3 regions of the Abyssisolibacter sp. ZYX002 genome follow, and region 1 is predicted to be linked to each of the others. Evidence: a T-box and tRNA genes for the amino acid it is inferred to sense, from the RefSeq annotation. Region 1 holds a T-box; the other regions hold tRNA genes.

The links. A T-box is a leader RNA that pairs with one kind of tRNA and senses whether it is charged. The one in region 1 lies ahead of argS (arginine--tRNA ligase), so its partner is inferred to be a tRNA-Arg.
Region 2: it encodes a tRNA-Arg, which carries the amino acid that the T-box ahead of argS (arginine--tRNA ligase) is inferred to sense. The anticodon was not compared.
Region 3: it encodes a tRNA-Arg, which carries the amino acid that the T-box ahead of argS (arginine--tRNA ligase) is inferred to sense. The anticodon was not compared.

What each region holds. Positions count from the first base shown of each region.
Region 1 is NZ_JARMXH010000003.1:419,374-430,536, forward strand. Features, by position in the region: gene P3X86_RS12000 (response regulator transcription factor) at 30-752, shown strand; gene P3X86_RS12005 (sensor histidine kinase) at 752-2,164, shown strand; gene P3X86_RS12010 (MFS transporter) at 2,188-3,417, shown strand; gene P3X86_RS12015 (hypothetical protein) at 3,513-3,731, opposite strand; gene P3X86_RS12020 (metallopeptidase TldD-related protein) at 4,031-5,311, opposite strand; gene P3X86_RS12025 (TldD/PmbA family protein) at 5,311-6,690, opposite strand; gene argS (arginine--tRNA ligase) at 6,906-8,666, opposite strand; T-box leader at 8,717-8,945, opposite strand; gene P3X86_RS12035 (class I SAM-dependent methyltransferase) at 8,960-9,712, opposite strand; gene P3X86_RS12040 (glycyl-radical enzyme activating protein) at 9,991-10,890, shown strand; gene hypD (trans-4-hydroxy-L-proline dehydratase) at 10,894-11,163, shown strand, end outside.
Region 2 is NZ_JARMXH010000007.1:156,950-168,112, reverse strand. Features, by position in the region: gene asnS (asparagine--tRNA ligase) at 1-1,137, shown strand, start outside; tRNA gene P3X86_RS17575 (tRNA-Arg) at 1,310-1,386, shown strand; gene P3X86_RS17570 (tetratricopeptide repeat protein) at 1,921-2,607, opposite strand; gene P3X86_RS17565 (hypothetical protein) at 2,834-3,061, shown strand; gene P3X86_RS17560 (stalk domain-containing protein) at 3,342-4,862, shown strand; gene tadA (tRNA adenosine(34) deaminase TadA) at 4,888-5,343, shown strand; gene P3X86_RS17550 (hypothetical protein) at 5,415-6,002, shown strand; gene P3X86_RS17545 (hypothetical protein) at 6,188-6,937, shown strand; gene P3X86_RS17540 (N-acetylmuramoyl-L-alanine amidase family protein) at 6,952-7,755, opposite strand; gene P3X86_RS17535 (NAD(P)/FAD-dependent oxidoreductase) at 7,785-9,209, opposite strand; gene murQ (N-acetylmuramic acid 6-phosphate etherase) at 9,554-10,465, shown strand; gene P3X86_RS17525 (PTS sugar transporter subunit IIA) at 10,499-10,984, shown strand; gene P3X86_RS17520 (hypothetical protein) at 11,098-11,163, shown strand, end outside.
Region 3 is NZ_JARMXH010000009.1:74,233-85,395, reverse strand. Features, by position in the region: gene P3X86_RS18585 (peptide ABC transporter substrate-binding protein) at 1-63, shown strand, start outside; gene P3X86_RS18580 (hypothetical protein) at 262-843, shown strand; gene P3X86_RS18575 (N-acetylmuramoyl-L-alanine amidase family protein) at 1,039-2,757, shown strand; gene P3X86_RS18570 (GerMN domain-containing protein) at 2,979-3,992, shown strand; gene rph (ribonuclease PH) at 4,124-4,858, shown strand; gene rdgB (RdgB/HAM1 family non-canonical purine NTP pyrophosphatase) at 4,870-5,499, shown strand; gene P3X86_RS18555 (metallophosphoesterase) at 5,477-5,971, shown strand; tRNA gene P3X86_RS18550 (tRNA-Arg) at 6,150-6,226, shown strand; gene P3X86_RS18545 (M23 family metallopeptidase) at 6,449-6,790, shown strand; gene P3X86_RS18540 (hypothetical protein) at 7,530-7,670, opposite strand; gene P3X86_RS18535 (peptidoglycan-binding domain-containing protein) at 8,107-8,619, shown strand; gene P3X86_RS18530 (hypothetical protein) at 8,689-8,814, opposite strand; gene P3X86_RS18525 (hypothetical protein) at 9,134-9,277, opposite strand; gene P3X86_RS18520 (TraB/GumN family protein) at 9,687-11,066, opposite strand.

The sequences.
Region 1 (11,163 bases):
GTAGAAGATATAATAATAGGGAGGATTTTATGAGCGAGCGAATATTAATAGTAGATGACGAAAAAGATATAGTAAATCTTTTAGAGCTATACCTTGAATCAGAAGGATATACAGTAGTGAAAGCTTATAATGGTATTGATGCACTAAAATTTATTAAAGAGCAGAGTATTGATATGGCTATACTTGATATAATGATGCCAGGCATTGACGGTTATAGATTGATTAAAAAAATAAGAGAAAATTACAAAATACCGATTCTCATGTTATCAGCCAAACGTGAACATCATGATAAGATTTTAGGTTTAGAGTTAGGTGCAGATGATTATATGACAAAGCCATTTAATCCCATGGAGGTCATTGCGCGTATAAAGGCTCAATTACGTAGATGTAGTAAGTACAATAATACCAAGAGGCAAGTAGAGAGTGATTATCTACAGCTTGGAAACCTAAGACTGGATTTACCAAGTTGTACACTGTATAAAGATGGTAATAGTATAGAACTGACATCTCGTGAATTCCTAATACTAAAAATGCTCATGCAAAACCCATCAAGAGTGTTTACAAAAAAACAGATATTTGAAGAAGTCTGGAAAGATCAATTTTATGGTGATGATAACACCATAATGGTGCATATAAGTAATCTTAGAAATAAAATAGAGCAAAATCCAAAGCAACCTGTTTATATTAAAACAATTAGAGGGTTAGGTTATAAAATAGATAATATTAAGTTAAATAAAGGTAGTGAAAGTTAATGAAGAGATCAAGGAACAAGGGCATATTTGCTCTGATAGTCAAGAACTATATGTTATCCTTATTTATCATGTTAATATCTTCTTTAATTATAGTACTAGGAGTAGTTAATTATACAACAAAAGAAATACAAGATAATAAAGTTATGAAAGTAGTAGCTTCTAAACTTGTCAGAGCAGACTACGAAAACATAGACATAAGTAGTATTAAAGATATTGGTGGATGGGTCGAAATATTGGATGAAAAACTAGATGTTATCTATGTCAAAGGTGATAAGAAAGACATAATAAAACATTATACTAGGGATGATATTTTTAATATATTAGATATAACCAAAAACAATCATGATAGATACCATGGCACAATACAGCAATTCAAAAAAGATGATAGGACTTACTACTGTGTAGTCAAAATTCCTTTAGATAGTGTAAAGGTAAATTATAGTTTTATAAACGCACCGTATAAATTTATGAAGGCAGTATACGATCCAATAATTGCAGGATTGATATTAATAATTATTAGTATCATAATAAATACAATATTTTATGGGAGATGGACATCAAAGAGGATTATCAAACCTCTTCATAAATTAATGAATGGAATAAAAGTAATGACATCGGGGAATTACAGCATGAGACTTGATTTTAAAGCAGAGAGAGAATACTTACTTATACGTGATGCATTTAATGATATGGCTGGGACTATAGAAAAAACACAGAAGGAAAAAAAGAAGCTAGAAGCGAGTAAAATGAGACTGCTTGCTGATGTGTCACATGATATTAAGACACCTATGACTACTATCATAGGTTATATAAAGGCTTTAAAAGATGGGATAGTAAAAGAAAAAGACAAAGAATCATGTTACGAGACAATATATAAAAAATCACAAAGAGTAGATCAATTAATCAATGATATGTTTGACTATGTGAAGCTTGAAAATGTTGATTATAATGTTTATAAAAAAGAGAATAATTTTACAGAATTTTTACGTCAAATAGTTGCAGAATATTATCAACAAATGGAAGATAAAGATTTTAAAGTTATACTTAACATACCAAGTGAAATTATTAATGTTAGTTTTGATAACCATCTAATGAACTCTGCTATCGCAAATATATTAGAAAATGTAATAAAATACAACCCAAAGAATACAAAGGTAAGAATAGAACTATATAGAAAGAAGGACAAAGTCTATCTGGAAATAGCTGACGACGGAGTAGGTATACCACAAGATGTAAAAGAACATTTATTTGATCCTTTTGTCAGAGGAGATAAAGTCAGAAAAAGTGATGGTGGTTCAGGGCTTGGACTAGCTATAAGTAAAAATATTATTGTTAAGCACGGGGGAGATATCAGTGTTAGCAATGGACGAAAGTACGAAGCTACTATGTTTAGGATAAAGTTGGATATATAGGGAACATATTGCAGGGGGAATATATGATAAAAATAGAAAGTAAGGATATAAAAGAGGCTTCGTGGAAGAGAAATTTCGTATTACTTTGGCAGGCACAGTTTATTTCTAATATTGGTAACACCGTATATGATATTGCTTTAGGGTTTTGGATACTTGCTGTAACAGGGTCTACAGGGCTGATGGGGCTATTAATGATGACGGTAACCTTACCACGTATATTTATTTCACCTATTGCTGGTGTAGTTGTAGATAGATACAACCGAAAAAAAATACTTATTATAACAGATGGCATGAGAGGGTTAGTAATAGTTTTTATAGGTATTGGTGCAATAGCTGGATTTATACAAGTATGGATGATTGTATTAGGTGGAGTTATAAATGGAATATGCGGATGTTTTTTTGGACCTACTATAAATTCGTCTATGCCTGATATTGTACCAAATAATAAGTTGATAAAAGCAAATTCAATTACTAGAATTACGAATAGCACTATAAGAATTTCAGGGAATGCTATAGGAGGAAGTTTATTCGAACTTATTGGCGCACCCATATTATTTTTATTCAATGGTATAAGTTATTTGTATGCTACAGTAAGTACTATCTTTATAAAAATACCTGACATTAAGTATAGTAAGAATAAAACGAGCTTTTTTGAAGACTTAAAACTTGGGATAAAATTTGTAAAGAATCTTAGTGGTTTAAAGCATTTATATCTTATAATAGCCTGCCTTAATTTTTTTGGTTCTATGGCGAGAATGTTAATTCTGCCATTTTTTAATAGTAGTAAACAATTAGGACCTACCCTATATGGGATAGCTATAGCTTTTCAAGTAGTAGGAACTTTAGTGGGATTATTTGCAGTGACGATGATTTCATTTAAAAAGCTAAAAAAGTCAACAATTTTTCTTTTTAGTGGTTTAATAACTTCAGTTTGTATGGTTATGGTCTCATTATCAAATAATTTTATAGTGATTACTTTATTACTTGCGATACATAGTTTTGGAATCGCTATTACAAATAGCATAATTCAGAGAACTCTTCAAGCCAATATACCAACTAATATGAGAGGGAAAGTGCATGGATTTAAAAGGACACTATCTACCAGTCTTGTACCATTAGCTATGGGATTGGGCGGGGTATTAGCAGAAGCATTATCTGTTAGATTTATAATAGGAGGAAGCTTTAGTATAGTATTTGTTATTTTTATTTGTACATACTTTATTTCAGCTATAAAAAGATTCATTGATGAATAGAGAATAGTAAGATGGAAATCGGAAAGTTATGATTTAAATGTTGGCTTAATTTTGGGTAGCAACTACTTAATATTATAGGCTGTGTTTTTACCTTATTAATAGAAGAATAAGTCCAGAAAAAACTTTGTGACAATATAGCCAGCTAATATTGATACCATCGTCATTATTGCTTGAATTAAAGTTAAAGTTGGGTTATCATAATATCTTTCTGGTAATAGCGGTATGTTTAAATCTTTATACTTATTTAAATAAAATCTAATAGTGTAATAAAATACAGTAGACACTGCTAATACAATAAATACTGCGTAGTTCATAATTTTTACCCCCAAAGAAATGATAACATATAATTGAGATTATTGCCATAGATTATTAATTTTATTAAATGGATTTAAAGATCGAAGGGGCAGACTTTAAACTTGACTAACTTTATTTTATTATTTAAAGAGTTTATATTAAAAACAGCTATAAATACAAACTTGCTTCATCTGATATATTATTTATAATGCATAAATTTAATAAAATCCTATATTAAAATAAAAAATAATGAAAAGCATAAAATAAAAAATAACCTAGTTTCCTAGGTCATTTTTAGTTAATGATAAAATCATTTAGTTTATCCTGATATAGTTGTACCAGTTGAATGAATCCAAGGTAGAGACGTATTTCCTGCATCAACTGTTTCTGATGATATCGCTTTTATATCGTTGAACAATGAAAATAAATTACCAGAGACCATTGTTTCACTGATTGGGCGAACAATTTTTCCATTTTCAATATAAAATGAATTTTTTGCAACACCTGAGAAGCTACCATCACTACTAGGATGACCTCCAGAAAAACGACAGAACAATATACCTTTATCAACGTTTTTTATAATTTCACTTAAAGATTTCTCACCAGGAGATATAACATGATAGTTACCATAATTATTTGATCTAGATAGATTAGATTTATTTGCACCGTACTGGGTCAACATAAAGTTTTTAAGTACACCTTTGTCAATAATTGGCATATCTTTAGCTTCAAAGCCATCTATGGTAATACATTCGCCTACACTCACAGTTCTAGGATTAGAATACCAACTCAATTTTTCGCTTGCAACTGATTTATTAATTTTATTAAGCAATTTACTCTTTTGACCAATAATTGGAGCATCTTTTAAAGCAATATCTTCATAACCTCTTAATAATTCTAATAAACAATCTGGTGTTATGATAATATCACCAACAAATTTATCACCTAGTGGTTGTGATTCTAACTCTAAAACTGACTGATCAAGCAATGTTCTAATTGAACCAGTTTCCATCAGTTTTTTCTTAAGATCTGTCATGCTGACAATTGTATAGTTGAATGAAGTTATCTTCTCACCATCTTTTGCAGTGAACTCTATTTGAAAATTATAGCTTCCATTGTTTTCAGTTAAATTTAAACCATTTGTGTTAGAAAGAAACCTATTTTTCAGATCAAAGGATAAAATGGCATCACCTGCTATTTTACTATATTGATCCTTCATTTCAGAAGCAAATTCCTTTAAGGAATTATATATTTTATCAAGATCGGGTTCTAATATCCCAATCATGAATTCACCTTCTAATTTATCTGCAATATCATAAGCATCATCTACTGGAGATGCATCAGTTATCAATTGCAACTGTTTAACACCTTCATCAATTGCTAAATCATCAATCTTGTTCAATGTTAAAGTACCTTGTTGTTGGTTTCTGATATACTTAAGTTTTAAAGTTGTATTAACATTTGTACGAAATAAATTAATTTCTCCTGCTTGCGTATTTAACTCATGTTTTTCACTAACAATCAATTCACATTGAGCCTTATCAGCTCCTGCATTTTTCATAGCTTTTAGAGCGTATTCTAACTTATTATTATAATTCATTACTGACCTCCCACATTGATTTTACACTTGATTGCAGGGCCACCCATTGCGGTAGGAATCATTTGTTTCTTGCCACAGAACCCACCAGGTGTCCACTTCATATCGTCTGACACCATTGATACAGATGCTAATACATCAAATGCTTTACCAGAAATCGTCGTGTCTTTAATTGATCTACCGAGTTTACCATTTTTTATTTCATAACCACATGTAACTGCAAACATAAATTCACCAGTAGAATCTGCTTGTCCATTATTTGTTTTAGTAAAATAATAGCCATCTTCAATTGAAGCTATCATTTCTTCTAACTTAGAAGATCCAGGTAAAATACAAGTGTTTCTCATTCGTATAAGAGGCTCATCAGAATAATCCCAGGCTCTTGCATTACCAGTGTTCTCCATTGAAAATTCTAAAGCAGAATCTCTGTTATGTAAATAAGAACCTAAAATACCGTCTTTAATTATCCATGCATCTTTAGACTCAACCCCTTCATCATCTATAAATATTGGGCATGGTAATATTTTTCCATTATAACTATTAGCAAAATCAACTAACGTGATTAATTCACTTGCAACCTTTTCGTTTAAGTAATCTCCAGCGATTGACCCAATTCGCACAAAATCAGCTTCAACAGTATGACCTAATGCTTCATGTGCTAATATACCTGCTAAACTAGCATCTAAAATCACTTCATGAGTACCTGCAGTTGGTATAATACCATTGTTTTTGGCAGACAATTCAGTGTACAATGTGTCAATACCAGACTTCAAATCTTCAATTGATTCAAAAACATCTTCAAAGTGTCCAAATCCACCGAAACTTTCTAGCATACTATTTGGCCCATCATCGTTTGTCATTGTCATTTCAATATATATATTTGTTCTTGGCCAATTTAAATAAGATGTAGTTCCATGAGATGTAATTAAGTTCTTCTCCATGTCAACACATGCTAATATAATCGCTCTAGAAGTTAAGTTAGGATACTTTTCAAAAATATATTTATCTACTTGATTCAAAAATTCTATCAATTGGTTTTGAGAGAGCCTTTTCTTTTTAGTAGAATAATCGTGACTTTCTGCTATCGTTTTCCCTTCATGCATTGGTAAGTTCAAATCCCCTTTAGAAGCCAGAAAATCAGCATTTTTCTTGGCTATATTTAATACCTCATCAATAGTTTCATTATTGACAACGGGATTTGAAGCAAACCCCCAATAACCATTTTTAAAAGTTCTAGCAGAAACTCCACTAGTGATTCTTTTCTCATTTTTTACTAGGTTACCATTTACCAGTTGGATACTCATAAAACGATTTTCTTGCTGTCGTAATTCAGTATATGGTTTAAGTTTTGGTAAATATTTTTCTAAATCAATTTTTTGCACGTATAATCCCCTCCCTTTCATATGTAAATTCAAATAAATCTAATAATTCAAAATAGTTTCTCAATTACTTTATTATAAATCTTTAGGAAAAAAGCGTCAATATAAATTTTGATTTTAAGATTATCTAGTTTGTTGAGGTATAGCGAGCAAAGAGAGATATTAAACAACCTTTTTAAACTAGATAACCTTTGATTTTAAAAAAAAATATTTTTTACCTACATACGTTCTAAAGAATCTATTCCAAGTAACCAAAGTGATTTTTCAAGAACCTTAATGCCTAAACTCAGTAAATTTATCCAAGAAGACTTAAACTCTTTATTATCTTCAGAGATAATTCTAGTTTCATGGTAAAAACGGTTAAACAGAGTACTTACTTCATAAGCATAATCACATATTTTGCTAGGAGAATAATCTCTATAAGCTATATCTATCGTTGAGTTAAACTCGATTAATTTTAGCATGATATTCATTTCAGTTTCACTCTGAGGGTTAGAAATAGTATGGTTAGACCATTCGGATACATCTACTTTTTTAAGAATAGATTTCATTCTTACGATACTGTATTGTATATATGGTCCTGTTTTACCATGAAAATTAGTAAATCTCTCTAGATCAAACACATAATCCTTAGTGAATTGATTAGATAAATCAGAGTATTTTAAAGCAGCTAATCCTACTTTGATAGAAATATCATCTATTAACTCATTATCATAGTTCTCATTTCCTGCTAAAAGTTTTTCTCTAGCACCATTTTCAAGAATTTTGATGACATCTTCAAGACGCATTATACCTCCATCACGTGTTTTGAAAGGCTTTCCATCCTTACCGTTCATGGTTCCAAAACCGATAAATTTAAGATATAAGTTATCTTTTGCTATATTAGATTTTCTAGCGCACCTAAAAACTTGTTCAAAGTGTAGATTTTGTCTTTTATCAACGACATATATTATATCATCAGGGTTATATTCATCAATACGCTGATATATAGTAGTTAAATCAGTAGTACTATATAAAGCGGCACCATCAGATTTCAGTACCATAAAAGGAGGCATTGGTTTTTTATCAGTATCAAGTTCTACGGGAACAATCAAAGCACCATTACTCACCTCTGTTATACCACACTGTTTTAGATAATCTACCACTTTAGGAATACAGCTTTGACAGTCACTTTCACCTTTCCATAGATCAAACTGTACATTTAATTTACCATAGTTTTTCTTTAAATCAGCTATAGATATATCATATATATATTTCCATAGAGCCATATACCCTTTATGACCTTCTTGAAGTTTAGCAGTAGCTAATCTAGCTTCGTCCATTACCTTTGTATTTTCTTTAGCTTTTTTACTACCAGTAGGGTAAATGTCAGATAGCTCATCAATAGTAAGTGGTGGCTCAGATGGATGTCTATCATAATTATCATCAAAATATGGCAGATGAGGTTTTCTTTCCTTAAGCTCAGTTATGACCATGCCCATTTGAAGTCCCCAGTCACCTAAGTGAACATCACTGGTTACATTATGTCCTTTAAATCGATTTATTCTTTTAATGCTTTCGCCAATAATAGCAGAACGTAAATGTCCTACATGTAAAGGTTTAGCAATATTTGCGCCACCATAGTCTACAATGATGGTTTTAGGTGTTTTTTCGTTATCACAACCTAATTTATCATCTTTATACATATCATTGATGTAATCAGTTATAAAGTCATCTGATAGAGTTATATTTATAAAACCAGGTTTTACTACACTTATTTCTTTAAAGTGACTATTGGGTTTTATATTTTTCACAACAGAATGAGCGATGTCTATAGGTGATTTTTTGTAGATTTTAGCAGCAGAAAGACACCCATTACACTGGTATTGACATAAATCAAGTCTATTTGATAAATTGACAATGCCGTATTTTTCATTGTAACCAGCTTTTACAAATCCTTTTTTGAAAATCAATGTTAAAATTTCTGATATTAATTTCATAAAAAACATCCTTTCGTGTTAAGTAAAATATAACAAAAAAACCGCCTCAACAAAGAGACGGGTATATCCGTGGTACCACTCTAATTGGGTATATCTCGTATAAAATATTATCGAGATGTCCCCACTCTAACCAATAACGCAGGCATGCGTTTATCCCTACTGCTATTTCAGGAAAACTCCTCAAAGACTCTCTTCCTCTTTAATAATCTTATGGGCTTACACCAATCCCCACTCGCTAGAAGATATTTTAAAAAGTACTTTTCTTTTCATAGGATTTTATATTTACCTATACACTATTTCTGTGCTATAATCATAAATCTATGACTAATAAAATCAATATAATCTTGTCTTTTTATTACATTGTCTATATAGACTAACTTATCAAAATACTTATCAACAGAGAAATCTTTTATCTGCCAAGGTATGCATTTTAGTAAATAATATGCTAAAGCACATACATCATAAAATCTTACTTTAGTCAAACATTCCTTTTCCTTAACTATGGTAAGTTTTATTGATTTAATATTCTCAGAAAATTTACATAAACAAATATCTAAATATTCACTTTGCTTTGCACCAAACATAGAGTTTATATCAGAATCATTCATACCTCCAACTTGCTGAGTAATGAATATTCCGTCTTTTTTCATGATTCTACTTACTTCATTAGCATTAAAAGATTCATGTCTGTTTATTACTAAATCAAACTTAGAATCATCAAATGGAAGATTTTCATCATCATTAACTTCAAATACTTTGATGCCTAACGGCTTAAGATTGTCTCTAGCTATTTTTATGTTCGGTTTATAACCTTCTGTTGCACATGTCAACTTTGGTAAAGGTTTTAATGAGTATAAGAACTCACCACCGCCAGTTCCCATATCTAGCATAGCGTTGCTACTGTGTAGATGTTTTTCTACTTCAATAGCATAGTTCCAAGGTAATGGGAATTCTTTCATTTTATCACTAATATAACTGAAATCCCAACCTTTAAAATCTACGTTTAAATAATCTTTAATTTTATCATATAATATTTTATTTTTCACTATTTAATCCTCCATTTTAGTCTATTATTAATTTAAGGAACAAACAAATGGAGGGCCTCGAGAACGTTGTTACAGGCCGTCAAATCTTTTGTAATTGTTCATAACTAATTACCTCTCTAAATTTATATTGGTAGTATTGTAACATAATACAATCAATAAGTAAACCCTATAAATATATCTAGATAAAAAGGATTATTATTGTCAATTGTTGAAATATTGTAAGATAAGATTAAAGAATAAAGTAAATAAATGTCCATATTTTTACAAGGAGTGTTGCCATGAATGGTATGATTTTTAATATACAAAAATATAGTATCAACGATGGTCCTGGTATTAGAACAACAGTATTTCTAAAAGGATGTCCACTGGATTGTATATGGTGTCATAATCCTGAGAGCCAAAATACATACAAGGAAATAACTTATGATGATAAAAAGTGTATTAGTTGTAAATCTTGTGTAGACAACTGTAAAAATGGTTGCTTTACAGAAAGTCAAAGTAATATAAGTGTCAACTTTGAAACCTGCAGTATGTGCAGTGAATGTGAAAGTCAATGTCCTTCAGAGGCTATAAAGATATTAGGGCATAGTAAGTCAGTAAAAGAAATAATAGATGAAGTCATAAAGGATAGAATGTTTTATGAAGAATCAGGAGGAGGCGTTACTTTTTCTGGAGGTGAGCCAATGATGCAGATTGACTTTTTGAACAATCTATTAGATCATGCCAAGTCAAAAGGATTGCATACAGCCATAGATACATCAGGCTACTGCAGTGAAGAAGATATAGAAAAAATAATAGGTAAAGTTGATTTATTCCTATATGATATAAAACATATGGATGAAGAAAAGCATATAAAACTCACTGGTCACAGTAATAAACAGATACTAAAAAACCTACAAAAACTAATCACACACTCAAAAAATATTTGGATTCGCATACCTATAATACCAACAATAAATGATGGCATAGAAAATATATTAAAAATAGGAGAGTTTTTAAATTCAATAAATCAAAGAAACGTTTTTTTACTACCTTATCATAATATTTTCAAAGACAAATACACAAAACTTGGTAGAAATTATGCATTAAATGATATTAAAACACGTTCACATGAATATTATGAACAAATAGCTTCATATCTAAAGAAATATAACTTAAATGTTAAGATAGGAGGATAGAAAATGAATGAAAGAGTAAGAAAATTAAGAAAACAGAGTCTTTCATCAGAGCCTAAGATTTCTATAGAAAGAGCTGTATTAGCAACACAGGCATACAAAAAATATCAAGGGAAAGTATCTATACCAGTGTTAAGAGCGTTGTCATTTAAGCATGTGATGGAAAATAAGACCATCTGCATAAATAATCATGAATTGATAGTTGGCGAGAGGGGAGAGTATCCTCAATCAACGCCAACATATCCAGAGCTTTGTTGCCACACATTAGAAGATTTA
Region 2 (11,163 bases), on a different contig from region 1:
AAACAACCATTTGAAATAAAGGCACAAAAAATTGTAATAGAAGGAAAATCTGATGCGGATTATCCATTACAAAAGAAGAGACATTCATTTGAGTATCTAAGAACAATAGCGCATTTAAGACCTAGAAGTAACACATTTTCGGCAGTTTTTAGAGTAAGGTCTTTGGCGTCATATGCGATTCATAAATTCTTTAATGAAAGAGGCTTTGTATATACTAATACACCATTTGTAACAGGAAGTGACTGTGAAGGTGCTGGTGAAATGTTTAGAGTAACAACGCTAGATTTAGATAATATACCAAGAGATGAAAATGGAAAAGTTGATGATACTAAAGATTTCTTTGGAAAAGAATCAAACTTAACAGTAAGTGGACAGTTAAATGCAGAATGTTATGCACAAGCATTTAGAAATGTCTATACATTTGGCCCTACATTTAGAGCTGAGAATTCAAATACAACCAAACATGCGGCTGAATTCTGGATGCTAGAGCCCGAAATGGCATTTACAGATTTAAATGGCAATATGAAAGTAGCAGAAGATATGGTTAAGTACATTATCAAATATGTAATGGACAATGCAAAAGAAGAGTTAGAGTTCTTTAATAAATTTATAGATAAAGGGTTAATAGATAGATTAACGCACGTTGTTAACTCAGATTTTGGAGTAGTGACTTATACAGAAGCAATAGAAAAACTAGAGAAAGCAGATGTAGACTTTGAATACCCTGTGAAGTGGGGAATAGATTTACAAACTGAGCATGAGAGATATATCTCAGAGAAGATATATAACAGACCTGTATTTGTAATTGACTATCCAAAAGATATAAAAGCTTTCTATATGAGGTTGAACGATGATGGTAAGACAGTAGCGGCAATGGATTTATTAGTCCCAGGAATAGGAGAGTTGATGGGAGGTAGCCAAAGAGAGGAAAGGCTTGATTTCTTAGAAAAAAGATTAGAAGAATTAGAGCTTAACAGAGAAGATTATTGGTGGTATCTAGAGCTTAGAAAATATGGAACAACTAAGCACTCAGGCTATGGATTAGGATTTGCAAGGATGCTTATGTATCTTACAGGGATGTCTAACATAAGAGATGTTATACCTTTTCCAAGAACTGTAAAAAATGCTTTATTCTAAAGTAAAGGCTAATATTTATAGGGTACATATTGGGTACCCTATTTTTTTATGAAGGCTAGGAAAGATAATATAACTATAGAAGATTATTATAAAGAGTACTGTATATAAGGGAAATAAGCATATTTGACAAAATTAATAAAATATTATATCATATATAGGTATTATTAGTTGTGCATCTGTAGCTCAGTAGGATAGAGCAGTGCCCTCCTAAGGCATGTGTCGGGGGTTCGACTCCTCTCAGGTGCACCATTTTTCAAGACTATAAGATTTGAATTGACAGCTACGTGACAGCTACCCATAAAATTTATATATCTTCGTTCAAGTTGGTAGATAAATTTTTATACAGGGCATCTTGTTTCGTAGCTATATTGTCGCACTGGATATCTATATTCATGTAGCGGAAGAACATTAATGATACACTATTACTTTGTGGGAGTACAAAACCATATGAAGAACTACAAAGTTTATATGAAGTTCATGAGCTGCTAGAAGATATTAAGATTAATGTGCTTATACAATTATACAAAGAGCTTTAAGTGGATCAATAAGAATTATATGAATTTATGTAACACAATTCGTTTAATTTTAACTAGGGACAAATTATCTCTTAACATATAAAACTACAATAGAAAACAGCACTTATTTAAGTGCTGTTTGTGCTGTTGCAGTAAAACATTTAAGTACTAGTGGTCAAAAGGAAATTCACTTGAAAACATACATATGAATCTACTAACACCTATAGTAAAAATAAGAGCAGTTGATAATAATGGAAACTTGTAAATTTTAGTTAGTATTTTTTTCATTATTTTTCACCCCCTCATAATAATTATTCATAGCTTTATCTAAATATTTCATAAGATTCATTTTATCGGTTAACTTGAGTAAGGACTCAAAATCTTTTTTAAGTTCATTAGCCTTTTCAACCTTTCCCAAATAAAAAATATTCATTATTTTAACCATCATGATTTTAAAGAATCTAAAATTAAATAAAAAATGTTTTTGTGCTACAGCTATTGTTTTTTCACAGTATTCTAATGATTCAGCATAATTATCAAATGAATAATGTCCATTGCCAATATTGCCTAAGATTTGAAGTATAATATCATTACTAGAAAGCAAATGAAGATTAGACACTAACTTTTCCTTATACTTTAAAAAGTTTGTTTCATCTTCAATTTCTGAGTAAAAGACCATTAAAGAATTAATTATCCTGAAGTGAATTTCATTCTCGATTTTTTCAGGCTTTACTTTTTCTAACAAATCAATTGCTGTCTTTTTTTTATCACATGAATAAAATTCGGCTAGAGCTTTAACCCATTCATGAAATAATTGATCTCCATCTATACCTCTTTTCATTATTTGTGATGATAATAAAAATGCTTCTTCATACTTATAATTTTGAATAAGATTAAAAACTTCTTGTATGTTTAAAACAGTGTTGTCACTTATGCTTGCTACATCTGTTTTCAACTTTAGTCCTCCTTAAATTTATTAATTACTTAGATTATACCATATGATACATTATATTTCATTAATTTCAATTAAATGTAATGTATAGTATTTTGTTGTAGATTCCAATTAGCTAAATTATCCTTTATGTAGGTTTAAAAATTATGATATAATAAAAATTATAAAAATAGTAAAATATGAAAACAATTACATTAAACACTAACTTAGATTTAAAGGGGATGTTGTATTGAAAAAAGTAATATGTGGTTGTATGTTCTGTATTTTTGCATTTATATTATTTGTGATAGTCCATATTATTGCAGTAAGTGAAATGCATAAATTAACAACCATTACTATATCAATAGGTAGATATGGTACTAGTGTTGTAGAAACAGGTGGAAAAACTCCACTAATGTTAGCTGTATTATTTTTAGGAACAGGAGTAACTCTGTTATACAAAGGTATAAAATCTTAATAAATCACCCCCATTGCAGAAATTTTTCTTAGTAGAGGAAGCATATTTTGTATAAAAATAATCTTAAATAAACTTTAATTAATAACGACGACCAAATTTAACGGTATGTAATACACTGAATTTTTAATAGGCTAGTTTTTTGTGTATCATTGTTTATTTTTATACAAATGATTGAAATATCCTTATTTATAATAAATAAGCACATTTTTTATGTATTAAAATTTTAATACAAATTATGATATAATTAGCATATAATCTAATATTACAGGAGGTAAATAAGTTGAAGAAAATATGGTTTTTTTTAGTAATTATATTATTCTGTTTACCAGCGACAACATATGCACAGCAAGTAAAGGTAAATATAAATGGAGAATTAGTTGAATTTAATGATAAAACAGGGTATCCGTTTATTGATGATAATGGGTGTGCACAGGTGCCTTTCAGAGCAGTTATGGAGTTTTTTGGAGCTAAGGTTGGATGGAATCAAAATACAAAATCTACAACAGTACGTAAAAATAATATGTTAGTCGAATTTTCGCTTGAACAAAATTTTATTATAAAAAATGGAGAAAAAGTGGAGAAGAAGATAAAGACAACGGTAAAGAACGAAAAGTTGTTTATGCCTATAAGGGATGCTCTTGAGCCTTTTGGAGCTACCTTAGAGTATGACAAAGAAAGCAATTGTATATTAGTTAATACGTTTGAAGATAGAGTAAAAATTCATTACATAGATTTAGGTGACAGTGATGCAATAATGATAGAGTATGGCAAGTTTCATGCATTAATAGACTCAGGTGATTCAGCTCATGAAGAAAAATTAATAGAGTATCTTAAAAAGCACCAAGTAGATGATATAGAGTTATTTGTGCTGACAAACTCAAAGGATAAAAGAATAGGAGGAGCCGATGCTGTATTTAATAACTTTGATATACAATATATAGTTGACTGTGATTGGTTATCAAATACTGATACTTTTAAAGAGTACATAAGTACAGGTATAAACGGGAAAAAAGGAGAAGCTGCAATATACAAAACAAATGAAGAAGACTTAGTACTAACAGTTAATAAAGATGGTAGTCAGCCAGAAATAGTACAAGATGAAAAAATAACTATAAAAATATTAGGCAATAAAGAAAATAATGATATCAATAATGCAAGTACAGTTGTATACCTGAGTGTATTTGACACTAAGTTATTGTTCACAAGTGATTTAAAAGTAGATGGAGAAAAAAAGTTTATACAAAAGGTAAAAGGTGCACAATTAATAACTGTTGGAAATAATGGAGATAAAATATCTACAAGCAAAGAACTATTAGAGACTATAAAGCCTAAATATGCAGTGATTTCCTGTGGTTTAAAATTGCCAAGTGAAGAAGTATTAAAAAAACTACAGCAAAGAAATATAAAAGTTCTAAGAACTGACAAGCAGGGCGATATAGTGTGCATGATAGATGGTTATAGATTGAAATTTTTTGATAAAAATACAATACCTAAAAATAATGATACAATAAAATATGACGTGATAATAGATGTTAATGATAAAGAAGATATAGTAAGGATAACAAATAAATCACAATCTGATATAGATATGACAGGGTGGAAATTAATTAGTATAAAAGATAACCAAGTATATCACTTTCAAAAAGGATATATACTAAAGGCAAATAGTTCAATAATAGTTGCTTCAGGTAGCTCAATGGGAGATATACAATGGTCAGCAAATGAAATGTGGGATGATACTCAGTCAGATGAAGCGCAATTATATGATGGAGATGGCAATAAAGTAGCAAGTGATGATTAAAGTTATATAGCTAAGAGGTAGAAATATGGACGAATACTACATGAAAAAAGCAATAGAAGAAGCAAAAAAAGCATATAAAAAAGAAGAAGTTCCTATAGGTGCAATAATAGTAAAAGATAATCAAATTATATCAACAGGATATAATTTAAGGGAGACATCTAAGGATGCAACTACACATGCAGAAATTATGGCAATAAAAGAAGCATGTAAAATACTAGGGGGTTGGAGGCTTAGTGGCTGTACAATGTATGTGACAATAGAACCTTGCCCTATGTGTGCTGGAGCTATAGTAAATGCTAGAATAGATAGATTAGTAATAGGTGCAATGGATTTGAAGGCCGGAGCATGTGGCTCAATATACAACATAGTAGAAGATTATAGATTAAATCACAGAGTTGAGGTTAAAACAGGTGTCTTGAAAGAAGAATGTTCAAGAGTGATAAAACAATTTTTTAGCGATTTAAGAAATAAAAAGAAATAACATAAATATTTGATAAACCATAAAGTATATGATATAATTTGAAATATTATACTGTGAAAAGGGGTTCGAATATGAGAAATCTTAAAAAGGCGATTTGTTTGGTATTGGTTATTGCAACAATTCTAGCATTAGGAGCTATAGTTATCGCAAGCTCACCATATGGAGCAGCTTGGCCGTATAGGTTTGAGTATCACATGAATGTGAATTGTTATGGGTATGTAACAAGATTTAACAATGCATCAGATCCGGGAGAGCAATATTATGAAACAGATTTAAATCACTTTGGAAAATCAGTAGATGAGATAGCAGAATATGTTAAAAAAGATTTTCAAAGATTGTACAAAACTGCACGTATTATAACATCAAGTACGTCACCAGTAAATGATGATGAGTATAGGATTGCTTTACGTGTAGGAAAGCACAAATTAGGTGGTAAAACACGTTGGGACTATCATTTTTTATTACAATGTAGCGATGGTCAATGGTGTCATAAGCCAGGTAGTCAGGTTTCAGAAAAGCTAGGCAATATAAATCCTAGTACATTCAGATGGGACATGCCTTATTTTATAACAAAGAGTGATGGTAGTAAAGAGCTAGTATATTATGAAGGTTTTTATGATAGTAAAACAATTTATATGGCATTACCTAAGATTAATTAGTAAAATGAATACAAGGGGCGCTGCATCAACGGCAGACGCTTCTTTTTAATTGCTACAATACCATTAATTTCAAAAAATGAAAACATTTTAACGTTTACTTTATAAAAAGTTCCTGTTATACTTGGTTGGACATAAGAGTTATCAATGTAGTAGTTTTTATTTGAATAATAGAGAGGAGAATAAAAATGAAAAAGAAGTTATTAGCAGTATCATTAGCAGGAATATTAGCACTTAGTAGTTCGTCATTTGCAGCAATAACAGAAAAAATGAATATTTCTAAATATAACTTACAGCAGTCAATTACTCAGACAATTGAGTACAACTTTAATAATGATTTACAAGGGTTTCAAGCAGGATTTGCAGATTTGCCAGCAGAAAAAGATGTATATGATTTTTATGAATTAGATTACGATTACAAAAAAATACCCGTAGCAAACAACGAAAGTATGGGTGCATATCTTGCAGGTAATAACCATAGTGATGATTTATTCATGTATATTACTAAAAATATAGCAGAAGATATAGAGTTAAAACCAAATACAGAGTATGAGATAGAACTTAGCTTTAAAATAGCTACAAACGAGGCAGAAAGTATGATGGGTGTGGGAGGCGCACCTGGAGAATCAGTATTTGTCAAAGGGGGAGTAGTTGGCAAAAAACCATGTCCTATAGTAGATGATAGCAACTACTACAGAATGAATATAGACAAAGGCAATCAAAGCGTAGGAGGAAGTGAATTACCTCTACTAGGAAATATAGCAAAAGATAATGGTTCTTTAGATAGATCATATGCATATAAAAATTTCTCCACTAAATGTAAAGTTAAAACAGATTCAAAAGGAAACGCTTATATAGTTATAGGACTTGATTCAGGATATGAAGGAATAACGAAAGTATATTTTGATGATATAGTCTTGAAAGTAACAATGGTTTAAAAAAAGAAAGGAATCTACTTAGATTCCTTTTTTTCTTTAGTTATTAGATCTTTATATTCAATTATAGCACTAGAAATTGCATCAGCACATTTAGCCTGTCCTTTAGAATCCTTTAAAAACACAGTATCATCCGTATTGCTTAAATAACCTAGTTCTACTAATACAGATGTAGCTTTAGTGTTTTCGACAACGTAAAGGTTTTTATCAGAGTTGTATTTAATACCTCTATTTTCAGTAAATTTAAGCTTGGCTAAATTATCTGAAATAATTTGAGCGAGTTTTTCATCTTTAGTTTCTTTTTCAAAACAATAAACTTCTGTTCCTTTAACATCAGTAGAGTTTTTATAGTAGTTACAATGAATAGATACAAATAAATCTGCATTATTTTCATTAGAAAACTTTGATCTACCCACTAGAGATTCTGTTTGTTCTTTCCAAGGTATCTCATCTTTTTCTCTAGTGTATATTACTTTTATTCCTTTATCACTTAATAGTTTACCAGTAGAAAGAGCTACGCTTAAAACAATGTCTTTTTCGGCAACATCAAATGTTTTAGAAGTAGCACCAGAATCATATTCACCATGACCAGCATCTATACATACAGTAAAATTATCTTTAGGTGAGTTGTCTTCATTAGTAATATTTTTATTAATAGGTGTAGCTTCTTTTTCATCTCCACAACTTCTAAAAATTAAAAAGCAACTTACAATAATTAAAAATAGCAAAGTACCAAAAAATCGACGTCGACGTTTCATCATAGCTTGTCTCCTACGTTTTTTCTTTAGATAGAGTTCTCGACGTCTTTCATCATAATCCATCTTATCATCTCCAATGAAATATATTATAATTACTTAATTGCATCAAGCAAAATTCTTGCCATTTGAACACCTGAGCAAGAAGCCATCATTAATCCTCTAGTTAGACCACAGCCATCACCAAGGAAGTGTAGGTTTTTAATATTTGATTTAAATTCTTTGTCTATAGTTACTTTATTTGAATAAAATTTTATTTCTGGCCCATATAGGAGTGTTTCAGTACTAGCGAATCCTGGAACAATAACATCCATTGCCTTTATGAAATTGATTATATTAGTCATAGGTCTATAAGGAATAGCTGAAGTAAGATCTCCAGGAACAGCATCTATCAATGTTGGTTTAACATTTGATCTAAGTAATTCCTTTTCCCAAGTTCTTTTGCCATCCAATATATCTCCAAATCTTTGAACTAAAATCTTATTGTTACCAAGCATATTTAATAACTCAGCTACTTTTTTGCCATATTCAATAGGTTGATTAAAAGGATATCTAAAATTGTGAGAGCTTAAAATAGCTAGGTTAGTGTTTTTACTTTTCTTTTCCTTATAAGAGTGACCGTTTACTATAGATAGTTGATTGTCATAGCGTTCTTCAGATACAAAGCCCCCGGGGTTTTGACAAAAAGTACGAACTTTATCTTTAAAAGGATTAGGATAACCTATTAATTTACCTTCATAGAGAACATTATTTATTTGTTCCATAATTTCATTTCTAACTTCAACTCTAACACCGATATCAACAGTTCCAGCACTGTGGTTTATTCCATGCTTTAAACACATCTGTTTTAACCAATCAGCACCTTTTCTACCAACACATAATATAACTTTTTCACCATATACATCTACGATAGAATCATCTTTTCCTTTGATATGATCATGTGATTTAATTAGTTTAACGCCTTGGATTTCATTGTTTTCAATAATCAAATCTTTGACATACGTACTATCTCTTAGTTCTACTCCTTCTGAAACAATATAATCTTGAATTTTCTTATAAATTTCTTGAGATTTTTCAGTTCCAAGATGTCTAATTGGACAATCAACAAGCTTTAAACCTGCTCTTATAGCCTTTCTTCTAATATCTTGAACCATTTTACTTTCGATTAATCCATTTATCTCTGTATCTGCTCCAAATTTAAGATAAATGTTATCAACATAGTCTATTAAATCTTTAGTAGTATCATAACCAATATATTCAGGCAAGAGACCACCAACCTCTTGACTTAAGCTAAGTTTACCATCCGAAAAAGCTCCAGCTCCAGAAACACCAGAAGTTATATTACAGTAAGGTTTACAATCAATACATTCACGTGTTACTTCTTTAGGACACTTTCTATTCTCTACTTTTTTTCCTTTTTCAACTAATAGTATTTTTTTATCTTTATTTATGTTAACAAGTTCTAAAGCGGTAAAAAGACCAGCTGGCCCTGCACCGACAATAATCACGTCATATTTCATTATTTTTACCTCCTAAATTAAAGCTTGAAGTAGCGAATTAAAAATAACACTACATAGTAATAATATCATAAAACACGAATAATTTGTACAAAAAGCAATGTAATATTCATAGTGTAAGAATATAATAATTAGTATGCACAGGTAGTAAAAGATTTATAATGATACCAAATAAAGTTAAAAATAAAGAAGAAAGTTAATAAAATAGTAACAAACATTTATCTTATTATAATTAAACAAAGTTTTATAATAAAAAAGAAAATAAATAGAAATAACTATAGAAAGAAATAATATTTCATGATATTATAGTTATATTGGTAATAATATTTCAAGAAAGGGTGTAGCAAATGAATATCGATTTAAAAAGTTTGACCACAGAAGGAAGAAATCCAAACACATTTGGAATAGATATAGCCTCAACAGAGGAAATGATAAGTATGATTAATGAAGAAGATAAAAAAGTTGCTTTTGCAGTAGAAAAAGAGATCAAACATATTGCAAAGGCAGTAGATTTAATAACAGAGAGTTTTAATAATGGAGGCAGATTGATTTATATTGGAGCAGGAACAAGTGGTAGACTAGGTATACTAGATGCATCAGAATGCCCTCCTACCTTTGGAGTACCGGCTCAGATGGTTCATGGTATCATAGCAGGTGGTTACGAAGCTATTTTTAAAGCAAAAGAAGGAGCAGAGGATGATATTAATTTAGGTGAAAAGGACTTAAAAGACATTAATTTTGATAAAAAGGATGTATTAGTAGGGATAACAGCAAGTGGTAGAACTCCTTATGTAATAGGGGCATTGAACTTTGCTAAAAAAATAGGAGCCGTGACTATAGCTGTAACAAATAATAGTGATTCACCAGTACAAAATATTGCAGACGTTGGTATTGCTGTAGTAGTAGGAGGAGAAGCATTAACAGGCTCGACAAGATTGAAAGCTGGTACAGCTCAAAAAATGGTACTAAATATGCTAACGACAGGGTCTATGATAAAGATTGGTAAGGCATACGAAAACTTGATGGTTGATGTGCAATCCACAAATGAGAAACTTACGCAAAGAAGTAAAAATATAGTTGTAGAGGCAACAGGAGTAGATGAAAGTATAGCAAAGGAGTATTTAGAAGAAACTAATTACGACGTAAAATTGTCTATTTTCATGATAAAATCAAAGCTAGATAAAAAGACTGCACAAGAAATAGTTAATAAAAATAATGGACATATTAGAAAAGCTCTAAACGAAGTAATTAATAAATAATAATTATTATAAACACTTATAAGAGGTGATTAAATGTTAGGTATATTTAAAAAGAATATTAAGGTTCAATTATTATCTCCTATTGAGGGTAATGTAATAGATATAGAAAATGTAGAGGATGAAGTTTTTTCACAAAAAATGCTCGGAGATGGTGTTGCAATAGATCCATTAGACAATAAAGTAGTATCTCCATGTGATGGTGAAATTTTGCAGGTTTTCCCTACTAAACATGCTGTAGGGATTAAATCAAATGATGGACTAGAAATACTAATACACATAGGAATAGACACCGTTAATTTGAAGGGACAAGGATTTGAAAGCTTTGTTAAACAAGGAGATGTAGTTAAAGCAGGAGATATTCTAATGCAGTTGGATGTAGAATATCTAAGAAAGAATGCAAAATCATTAGTTTCACCAGTTATTATAACCAATGGTGAAATAGTAAAAGATATAGAGAAGTTTACAAATAAAGTAGTCAAAAATACAGATATAATTATGAACATAGATATAAAAAAATGATGCAATCTTTGAAAATGTTCTGTCAAAATAGAATCATTTTATGTTCTTGGAAAATAATACAGAATAATTACAATTAAAATTAAATCAAATCCTTCATCATGTTTCAAAAATGAATGAAAACTTTTAAAAATGAAAGAAACAATGAAAAACTTGCAAAATATGATGGTTTTTTATTGTTT
Region 3 (11,163 bases), on a different contig from region 1:
GGTATAATAAGACCTGCATGTGGTACATCTGAATACAAGTGGGCATATTTATTAAAGCATTAATTTGAGATTAAAGGATCCCAAAAAATTTGGGGTCCTTTTTATTGCTTATTAGTATAGAAACATTATTAATATCACAAATTAGCATACTGATTATGAAACATTAAATAGAGTGACACCCTGTCACTCTATTTAATGTTTCATAATAAAAAAATATACTTAGTTAATAATAAGATTAAATGATAGTTTAGAGGTGATAAATTGTTTAAAGAAAGATTATACGAGAATATAGTTTACCATATAGCACCAATACATGATTTAGATAAGATATTGACAAAAGGTATAGTTTTTGATGATAAAATTACATATGAAGTAAAATACAAGAAATTTCATGAATTTATTGATAACTGTAAGACAGATTATGTACCAGAGTGGGTAATACGAAAAAAAGCAATTTTCGCAAGTTTAGAGCTTAGTGATCATTCAGGGTGGCATTCACATAGTGTCATATTAGCTTTAAAAGTTGATCCTAAAAAATGTTGGATAGCTAATGAAAATATAGCAAATGAATGCTATGAACCATTTATTCTAAAAAACGTAAAAGACTTTAGCAAATCCGAAAATTATATAATAGAAACATGCAAACGCAAAGCAAAGTCGTATTGGAGTACGTCATGTAGCTACGAACAAAATCTTAGTGAGAGACATGACATGAAGTGTGGCTATGATTGTGAAGTAATGGTATTTCATGAAATTAAGCCTGAAAATATTATACCTCTTGCAATAGTTTCAGATCATAAAATTATGAGTATAGATCAATGGAAAGAATTGCTGTATGTGTAAAATACAATACGATTCATAACGAATACATTACAAATATATCAGAATATTACAAATGGTCGCAAAACAGTTAAGATACCGTTACAAACTAAGCATATTGATTGACTGTAATAAGTAGAAATGTTATAAGTAATTAAAGAAGTATGTAATTAAGTTAGCATATTATCCCATATACAAAACAATTGGATAGGTGATGATATGAAAAAAATATTTATAACAGCTTTACTATGTATAGTAATGATATTTGCTTTTTCTGTAATGAGTTATTCTGCATATAATCAATCTTTTGAAGAAGTTCAGGTTGATGGGCAAAATGTCAAGTTAGAAAAGATTGATGTGTTAATAAATGGAGAAATGCTAAACTCTGATGTACCTCCACTCTTATACCAATCCAGAACTATTATTCCAATAAGATTCGTTGCTGAAAAACTCAATTCGAAAGTTTACTGGGATAATAAAAGCAAAGAAGCAACTATAATAACTGCAAACAAAAACATTGTAATCAAAATTGACAGTAAATACATATTAGTCAATGGAAAAAATAAAACACTTCCTTATGATGTTCCTGCAAAAATTATGAATAGTAGAACAATGATACCTTTAAGATTTGTTGCTGAGGAGTTAGGATATAAAGTTGGTTGGGATAACAATTTAAGAAAAGGGTTAATAACTAGCGCCCCTATTATAAAACCAGTAGCTAATACTATAATAAATATTGACAATAAAATGGTAGATGATAGAAGAGCGGTTATTATAGAAAGTACAAGTATGCCACTATATAATGTTTTAATGCTTGGAAATCCAAATAGACTAGTCCTAGACATGCTAGATACATCAATAGGAAAAGCTAAAAATCAATATGAATATAAAACAGACAAGCTCAAAGGAGTAAGAGTCTCTCAGTTTGAACCAGATAATTTATATGATAGCGATGATATAATCGTTAGAACGGTATTTGATTTAGATAGTAATCTAAATAATACTAATTTAATAATAGAACAAGATCAAAATAAAATATATTTTTATGCGGATAATAAGCTATTAAAAGGACTTAATTACAAAAACAACAATGATATTGGTAGATTAATAATAGACAGCAGAACATCTAGTGATGACATAGTAGAATATAACGCAAATACAAACTCACTAAGCTTGATTATGAATAGTAATGATAATAATCTAAATAACAGTGTACTTATTCTAAATGATTCTATGATTGAAAATATTGTAGTAAAGAATAAAGATGGTCAAAAAAACATAAATATTATATTAAAAAATAATATAAGTTACAATATTAAAAAAGCAGATAATAGTATAGAGTTAGAATTTAAAAAGATAACTGATACAAAGAATAAATATACTATAGTAGTAGATGCTGGACATGGTGGACAAGATCCAGGAGCTATTTCGCCAATCAATGGTGTAAAAGAAAAGGATTTAAATCTAAAAACAGCATTGTTACTAGAAGAAAAGCTAAAAAGTATGGGTTTTAATGTAATTATGACTAGAAGAACAGATGTATTGATAAATCTGTATGAGAGAGCGTATATTGCAAATAGAAATAATGCAGATGCATTTATAAGTATCCATTATAATTATAACAATGATAGTTCTATAGATGGCATACAAACTCTCTATTGTCCATCGTACAAAAGTGAAGTCAAGCAAAATGACCAATATCCTTTTGCAGAGTATATGCATAGAAACTTATTGACTGGATTAAATGCGCAAGATAAGGGGATAGAAAGAAGACCAGAATTAGTAGTAACTAGAGAAACAGCAATGGATGCAGCGCTTTTAGAGCTTGGATTTCTGAGTAATGCATCTGATACGTATAAGGTATGTTCGCCCCAATATAGAAAGAAAATAGTCAATACTATAGCAGATGCAATAGCAAGAAAATTTAAAATTAAATAATTCATATAAAAGAGCGTTGTACTGCAAATTTTATTTGTTAATGCAATAGCTCTTTTTTCATCTAAAAGACATATTGCAGTAAGATTATGCATATTATAAAAAAAGTGTACAAAGCCTGAATTATATAGATTCATCAAAGTTCCATTAATAATTCAGGCATAGTATTTGTTGTTGCTTAATATAATTTATATATAGTGTAGTAAATTCCAAGGGGGGATAGCATGAATATTAAGAAAATAAGCATATTTTTACTGTTAATCGCTATGATGGTATCTTGTATAAGTGGTTGCAATATTATTAATAAGGCAGATGATGTAAGTGACAATGAAGAAGATATCAAGGTAGTAAAAAGTGATGATGAATTTGAAGTAACAACTGATGAAAACATGAGAAACACAGTATTATACTATAAGAATGAAAATGGTTTTATAGTACCTGTTATGAGAAAAATACCTTGGGAAGAAGGAATAGCAAAGGCAGCGTTAAGAAATATAACGGATAGTCCTACAGTAAGAGAGGATATTAATGCAATAGGTTTAGAACCAATAATACCAGCAGGAGTAGGTATCAAAGGTATGTCTATAGACAAAGAAACAGGGGTATGTAATGTTGATTTTACAGATGATATATTGAACTATGATACTGAAGACGATGAGTACAATCTTGTTAAAGGTATTGTTTACACATTAACAGAGTTCCCATCAATTTCAAAAGTAAAGATATTAATCAATGGTAAATCAAATACTATGAAATTTGGAACAAAACTTTCTCAGGCTCTATTAAGAGAAGATATAAACTATATGGCTGCAGAAGGTGAGCATGCTTCAAAAGTTGTAGTATATTATAAAAGTACTACAAATGGAGAATATGAATATTATGTACCTGTAACAATACCGATACTTGCACCTAATGCTAATGTAAGTTCAGCACTTCAAGCTTTGTTTGATGGGCCACCTGAATTTTCAGGATTATACACAGATATACCAGGTGGAGTTGCTTTGCAAGGGATAGAAGTTAACAATAGTATTGCATATGTTGATTTATCAGTTGAAGATATAAGCTTATTGAAAGATCAAGCCACTTATGATGCTATGTCAACAAATATAGGTTTGACATTAGAACAGTTTAATGAGATTGCAGAGATTAAGATAATGATAGATGGCCAGACACTAGAAGAAGCAGGACTTGATTTAGTTGATGATAATGCAATTCCAGTATTCGCAAATGAATATTAAACAAAATGGGTAAAATAAAAGTGGCAGTAGCTGTCGCTTTTATTTTTTTGTATATTATTAGATATGTTATCTAGAAAAAAGTACAAACATTTGTTATTATATTAGTAATAAAGAAGATAGGAGAGAAATTGATGAACAGGATAGATGGAAGAAAATTTGATGAAAAAAGAAAAGCAAAAATAACAAGAGGGTATTTGAAGCACCCAGATGGATCGGTGTTGATAGAGATGGGAGATACCAAAGTTATATGTACAGCAATGCTTGAGGAAAAAGTGCCTCCTTTTTTAAGGAATACAGGAAAAGGATGGATAACAGCAGAATATTCAATGCTACCAGGTTCAACTATAACTAGAAAAGTGAGAGAAGCAAGTAAAGGTAAGTTAGAAGGAAGAACACAAGAGATAAAAAGACTAATTGGCAGATCGCTTAGAGCAGTTGTTGATCTAGATGCACTTGGAGAAAGAACAATTTGGATAGACTGTGATGTTTTACAGGCTGATGGAGGGACTAGAACTGCTTCTATAACAGGAGCATTTGTTGCTTTAGTAGAAGCACTATATAAGCTGAAAGAAAAAGGAGATATAGAAACAATACCTATCAAGAATTATATATCTGCGATAAGTGCAGGAATAGTTAATGGCGAGGCAATACTTGATTTATGCTACCATGAAGATTCTAATGCAGATGTAGACATGAATGTAGTAATGACTGGAGACGGAGATTTTGCAGAAGTACAAGGAACTGGAGAAGGTGACACATTTAATATGGGGCAACTAAACAAAATACTAACATTAGCTATAAAGGGAAATAAAGAATTGATAGAGCTTCAAAAAGAAGCATTAGGAGATATCTCAAATTACATATAGGGGAGAATAATATGATAAAACTAGTTGTTTCAAGTGGTAATCAACATAAAATACAAGAGATTAAAGAAATTCTTAGAGAACTGCCTATAGATATAGTATCGAAAAACGATGTCGGCTTTAAAGATTTTGAGGTAGTAGAAGATAAAAGTACGTTAGAAGGAAATGCAATAAAAAAAGCAGTTGAGCTATCAAGGAAAGTTGAAGGTTTAGTAGTAGCAGATGACACAGGACTATTTGTAGATGCGCTTAATGGAGCTCCAGGAGTATTTTCATCAAGATATGCAGGAGAAAACGTAACATACGAAGATAATAACAAAAAGCTCCTAAAAGAACTTGAAAACATTCCTATCAATAAAAGATCAGCAAAATTTAAAACGATAATAGCTATAGCTAAAAATGGAGAAATAATTAAAACTATAGAGGGTGAATGTAAAGGGAGGATAGCAAATACTAAATCAGGAAGCTCAGGGTTTGGGTACGATCCACTTTTTATTGTTGATGAATATAATAAAACATTTGCTGAATTAGGAGATGAAATCAAAAATAAAATTAGCCATAGAGCAAATGCATTAATAAAACTAAAAGGTGAGTTAACTGTGCTTTTGGGGGAAAATACTAATGAAGATCATTGTAGTAAGTGATACACACGGAGCAACGCATAAAGTGACATCTCTATTATCAAAGTTAGACGGAATAGATTTAGTGATACACTTAGGAGATTATTTAAAAGATATGGTTAAAATAGAAAATACTACAAAAATAAAGAATATAAAGATAAAAGGTAACTGTGATTTGTTTAGTGCTAATTTTGATGAAATAGAAGAGAAGGTAATAAAACTAAAAGATAAGAAGTTTTTGTTGACTCATGGGCATAGATATAGTGTAAAAAACGGACTTGGCAATTTATACTATCGAGCAAAAGAACTTGATGTAGATGTAGTGCTATTTGGACACTCTCATATTTCCTATAATGAAGTCCATGATGATATTTTGTTTCTAAATCCTGGTAGTCCGTCTATACCAAAGGGAGGGACAAAAGCAAGTGTAGCATTAATTACGATAGATGATATAATAAAAAGTGATATAATAGAACTAGAAGATTATAATATATAATAACTGTAAAGTAAGACATAGCAGAAATTAAGTTATATAGATAAAATCAGCATGACAACAATAGTGTAATATAGCTTTATAAAATTGACATATAAATGCAAAACTGTTATAATGGTTTATTGTCAGAATAATATTAAAGACAGAGATGTAATGTTTAATTTATTTTCTAAGAAGATATGCACCATTAGCTCAATTGGATAGAGTAGCTGGCTTCGAACCAGTTGGTTGGGGGTTCGAGTCCCTCATGGTGCACCATGCTAATGTAAGTGAAATAGCGAATCGTACGAATAGTGCGGTTTGCTATTTTGTTTTATATATTAGTCTTTGGGGACGATTTGGGGACAGAATTAGATAAACAAAAAAGGCTATTCCCCGAACATAATCCCTCCATTTTTTCAGCTGCTATTTTATCGACGGACTTCAATGAATGTGAGTAGATATTTAATGTAGTAGATGTGTGGCTATGCCTAAGACGTGATGACAAAGCTTCTACCTTTGATTGCACCTTTTACAGCCAAAGTTGTGTATTGCAAGGCTAACAGAGGTGGAAGCCATAAACGCGTGGGTAACTATCTAGTTCTCGGAGATATAAACAGCACCACACGAGTTATGTTTGCACACCTAGTCGAGATACCTAAACTGACTAAAAGACAAACAGTTAAACAAGGGGAGATAATTGCTCATACTAGAAATAGTGGAGAGTCAAAAGGAGCGCACGTCCACATGGAAATTCACCAAGAAGGATTCAAGTTCGAGAGTCAAGCCAAAAGAACACTGGGGGAAAGCACAGAGACAGAAGCTTATCGACAGGGGCATTGATATTAACGAAGGAAGATATGACGAACCAATGACACGTGCTGAGGGAATGCTCTTAACAATAAAACACTAGACAAAGTAGAAGAAATGATAAGCAGGGTAGAAAAAATGATAAACAAGTAAAAGATCACTAACAAGGCTAGTTAAAAACAACTAGCCTTTTAATAATGATACATTATAAATAAATTGAAGAATGTTGCATAAACATAATATCCCCCCGTACATAAATAAAGGAATTTAATAACATTTATAGAATAAAAAATAGTATGAAATGGTGTGAAAATGGTATAAATTTGGTGTAAAAATTGACTTGGGGGGATTTACAAATGTCGTACTTTATGAATACAGTACCTAATATTGAGGGAAACAAAGGATTAAGAATACCTCAGAAAGAATATACGCTATAATGGCAAAATCGCCTATATCTTTTAAATCAATTATCGGGGAAGATAATAAATTTAAGTAAAAGATATAAGCGACTTCTACACTAGCATATTACAATCAATAATCAATCATGTTAGGAAAAATGTTCCTACAAGTGATTATACAACACATCGAATCAGCAATTCAAGCAAGATACCGATACTTAATAAACGTGCAATAGGCGTGTAACAAACGTCTTATTTCTTTAACTTTCTTTGTCAATAATAAACAAAGCCACTCAAAGAGTGGCTTCTATTAATATTATAGCTTACATAACCAGTATAAGTATAGCATATAGGGCTAGCATAAGATAGTCTTTTTAATACGGCGGATTTTTTTCAACAAAAACAGTTGCGCTCCCTTCTATTAAATTTTCACGGTTGTTGCATTTGCAGGGGCCACAATACTTTCTACACGCAATGATAGAACTTGTACTGATTTTCTTTTTTAGATTCTTCATACAAACCCTCCTTTCCAATAATATCTAATTAAATTATACATTATATGGGTGAGAATGTAAATATATTCCAAATCGACAACTAACACTGAACTACATTAATGTTTATGTAAAGTAGCTTTTCTCTACAAAATAAAATCGCCTATATCCAGGTAATAGGGAAAAGAATAGGCGATTTATATAATAAACATATAATTCATACATATTAGGAATTTCCTAATAGAATAATTATAACATACCTAATTGGCACTTCAAGACTTAAAAATAAACATAATTGGTAAAAATACTTTAAAATACAAAGCTACAATGGCACTATAAAAGACAAGCTTATGCTAGTCTTTTCTCATACAATTAATTACATAAATTAAAAATAAAGGAATTAAAAATATAAAAATAGAACTCTATATAATAGTTAAAAAAATAAAGGGAGATGTTTTATATGAAAAAAAATAACAAAAGATTAGCATTATTATTTATTGTTATAATGACAATGGCATTTAGCAGTATTGCGACATATGCAAGTTCTGAGACTCATTTGCGGTCATGGCCACTTCTTAAACAAGGCCATAAAGGAACTAACGTTAGAACTTTACAGTATCTTTTAATATCCAAAGGTTTTGATTTATGCCCTGATGGCGATTTTGGCGGAGCCACAAGATCAGCAGTAAAAAGATTTCAGGAATTAAAAGGATTAAAACAGGATGGTATAGTTGGGAAAGATACATGGTCAAAATTAATAGTCCTGTTAAGGTACGGGGATCAATGCAGTGCTGTTAAAGGCTTACAGTATCAGTTGAGAATGAAATATGGGTATGGATTGACTATTGATGCAGATTTTGGACCTAGAACAGAACTTTGCGTTAAAGATTTTCAACGTAGAGTAGGGGTTGTGGCAAATGGCGAAGTTGGTCGTTTAACATGGTACTATCTTATCAGTGGTAGCGGATTCTAATATTAATAAAAGTGAACCAAAGAACAACCAAGACTAGCATATGCTAGTCTTTTCTAATACTTTTATGTATTACCAGTCAATCAAAACAGATGATCTCCCTTGTAAAAAATCTGTACGTTGTTTGCAATTGCAGATACACGGCATGCTACACCCAACGATAGAACTTGTGCTAATTTTCTTCTTTAGATTCTTCATACAAACCCTCTTTTCCAATAATATCTAATTAGATTATACATTATATAAAAAATGTAAATATATTCCAAATCAACAATTAATACTTAACTACATTAATGTTTATGTAAAGTAGCTTTTTTCTACAAAGCAAAATCACCTATATCATTTTATCTAAGTAGGGGCAAAGGCAAAAGATATAGGCGACTTCATACACTAGCTAATATATTACTCATCATGTTTAGGAAGAATGTTCCTACAGTGATTATATAACACATCTAATTAGTAATTCAAGCAAGATTACAATGCTTAACAAACATGCAACAGATATGTAATGAACGTCTTATTTCTTTAACTTTCTTTGTACACGTACAACATTTAGAACAGCATTAAACAACTCTTGCACTTGTTCCATTTCATCAGATGTCAACCCCTCGCCATCCAGTGTCAAATCATTTTCAAACAGTTCATTTAATTCAATATTCAAGTCAAAACCCCCTTGTTGAATATGTAAAACAAAAGCCACTCAAAGAGTGACCTTTATTTATATTATGCTTACATGACCAGTATAAGTATAACACATAGAATAGCTAAAAAACAGTTGGTTTACATAATTTTTAGTCATTAAGAAAACTTGAAACTAGTCACGTATGAAGAAATACGCTCCTATCTTCAAGATTTTTTATTCCTTAAACTTCACAAATTTTGGAACAATCAAGTAAAAAAATACTTGTTCATAAATTAACTCTGTAAAAGTTAATACTTAGGCAATAATATCTGCTACATATATTAATAATGAGTTAACAAAAATTAGGAATTAACCGTTTAAAAATAGAGATTGGGCTTATATCCTTCCCAATCTCATTTGCTATCTTAATTCTAAGTCTCAATTAAAACTATTTAACAACTTCTACTTTATAACCTTCTTTAGTAAGATTGGCAATTACGGTATTGTCTAGCGTTAAGTGGCCAGAACCTATTACTACCATATATGTTTTAGACTCTTTACTGTCAAGAAGTTTAATTATTTTTTCAGCCATACCTTTATCTCTTTTTCCAAATAACATTTTTGAAAATTCATCTAACTCACTAGAGGTTGAGTCATTCATTCCTTTGAAGAAAGTTGTAAACTCTTCTGTATTTCCATCTATCCAAAGTTCTTGTAATTTCTTTATTGACTGGGCAGAATCTTTTTCATCAGAATCTCCATCTTTTTTATCAGAAAGTATTTCATCTACTGCAACTGAAAGATATTTTTCCTTAGTTTCGTCGCTTAAGGAATCGAATAATTTTACTTGAGCCATTAATCCTTCAAGTTCAAGTATTGGCTTTCCATTAATAAGCGCTTTTGATAATAAATACATATCAACTCCAGTAGAAGCTGCTGTAGTAATATCAGATTGATTTTTGGATTTTGTAGATGACACAATAGTTAAAGTGCTAGCAATAGACCAAGGTTTAAATTGAGTCATTGTCTCAGGAAGATTGGCCTTTTTTAGTGCTTTCAAGCATTTTTCATAAGTGTCTTTACTAACGTGGTCTTTTAATGTTGTTCCATCACTATACATAGAGTATTTTTGAGCTTCAACAACAGCTTTCGTATTCGTTAGGTTAGCTTCAACTATCAAAGCATCAGATTTGTTAAGTGCTTCTGTTATTCTGCTGTTAACTGGGTACATATCATAAGTTCCAACATGTATAGAACCTAATAAATAAATAGTAGTATCATTATTTGACACTTTCCATAACAAACCTTTAGAACCTTTATCTAGAGAACTATATGTATCAAGTATAAATCTTGTAGCTAAAACAACTGCTTCCTGTGTAGTGCATGATCTGTCTAACTCTAATCCTTTACTAGTACCTTTTATTATTTTTCTTTCTTGCATATATGACAGTGCACCATTGCTAGTATTGAGTTCTTCTGGTAGTTTGTACTTTGCTAAAGAATTGAATAAGTTAATTAATAGCGCTTCTCTAGAAGTACCTGCTTTTTTTGTAGAATTAAATTCTTTATTTTCTTCTAGTTTTAAACTTTCCAGTTTTTTTGCAGTTTTATCTATGATATACTGCATTCTTTCTTCGCTTATTTTAGACTTAAATCCATCGTAATACCATTCTGATGAAAAAATACCTAATCTTTCAGCTTCATTTAGGGTTTCTATTGCCCAATTGCTTATTTGAGGAACTCGAGTTTCTTGAGCAAAGCAAGGGAAAACATTAATTACTATAATCGCTATTAATAGTAAACATAACAGTTTTTTATTCTTTCTCATATTTCTCTCCTTTAATTTTTATTTTGCATAGCAAGCTTTGCATTTTAGTATAATTCACTCTTTATAAAATGTCAAGTATAATTGAAATTTTCATCAA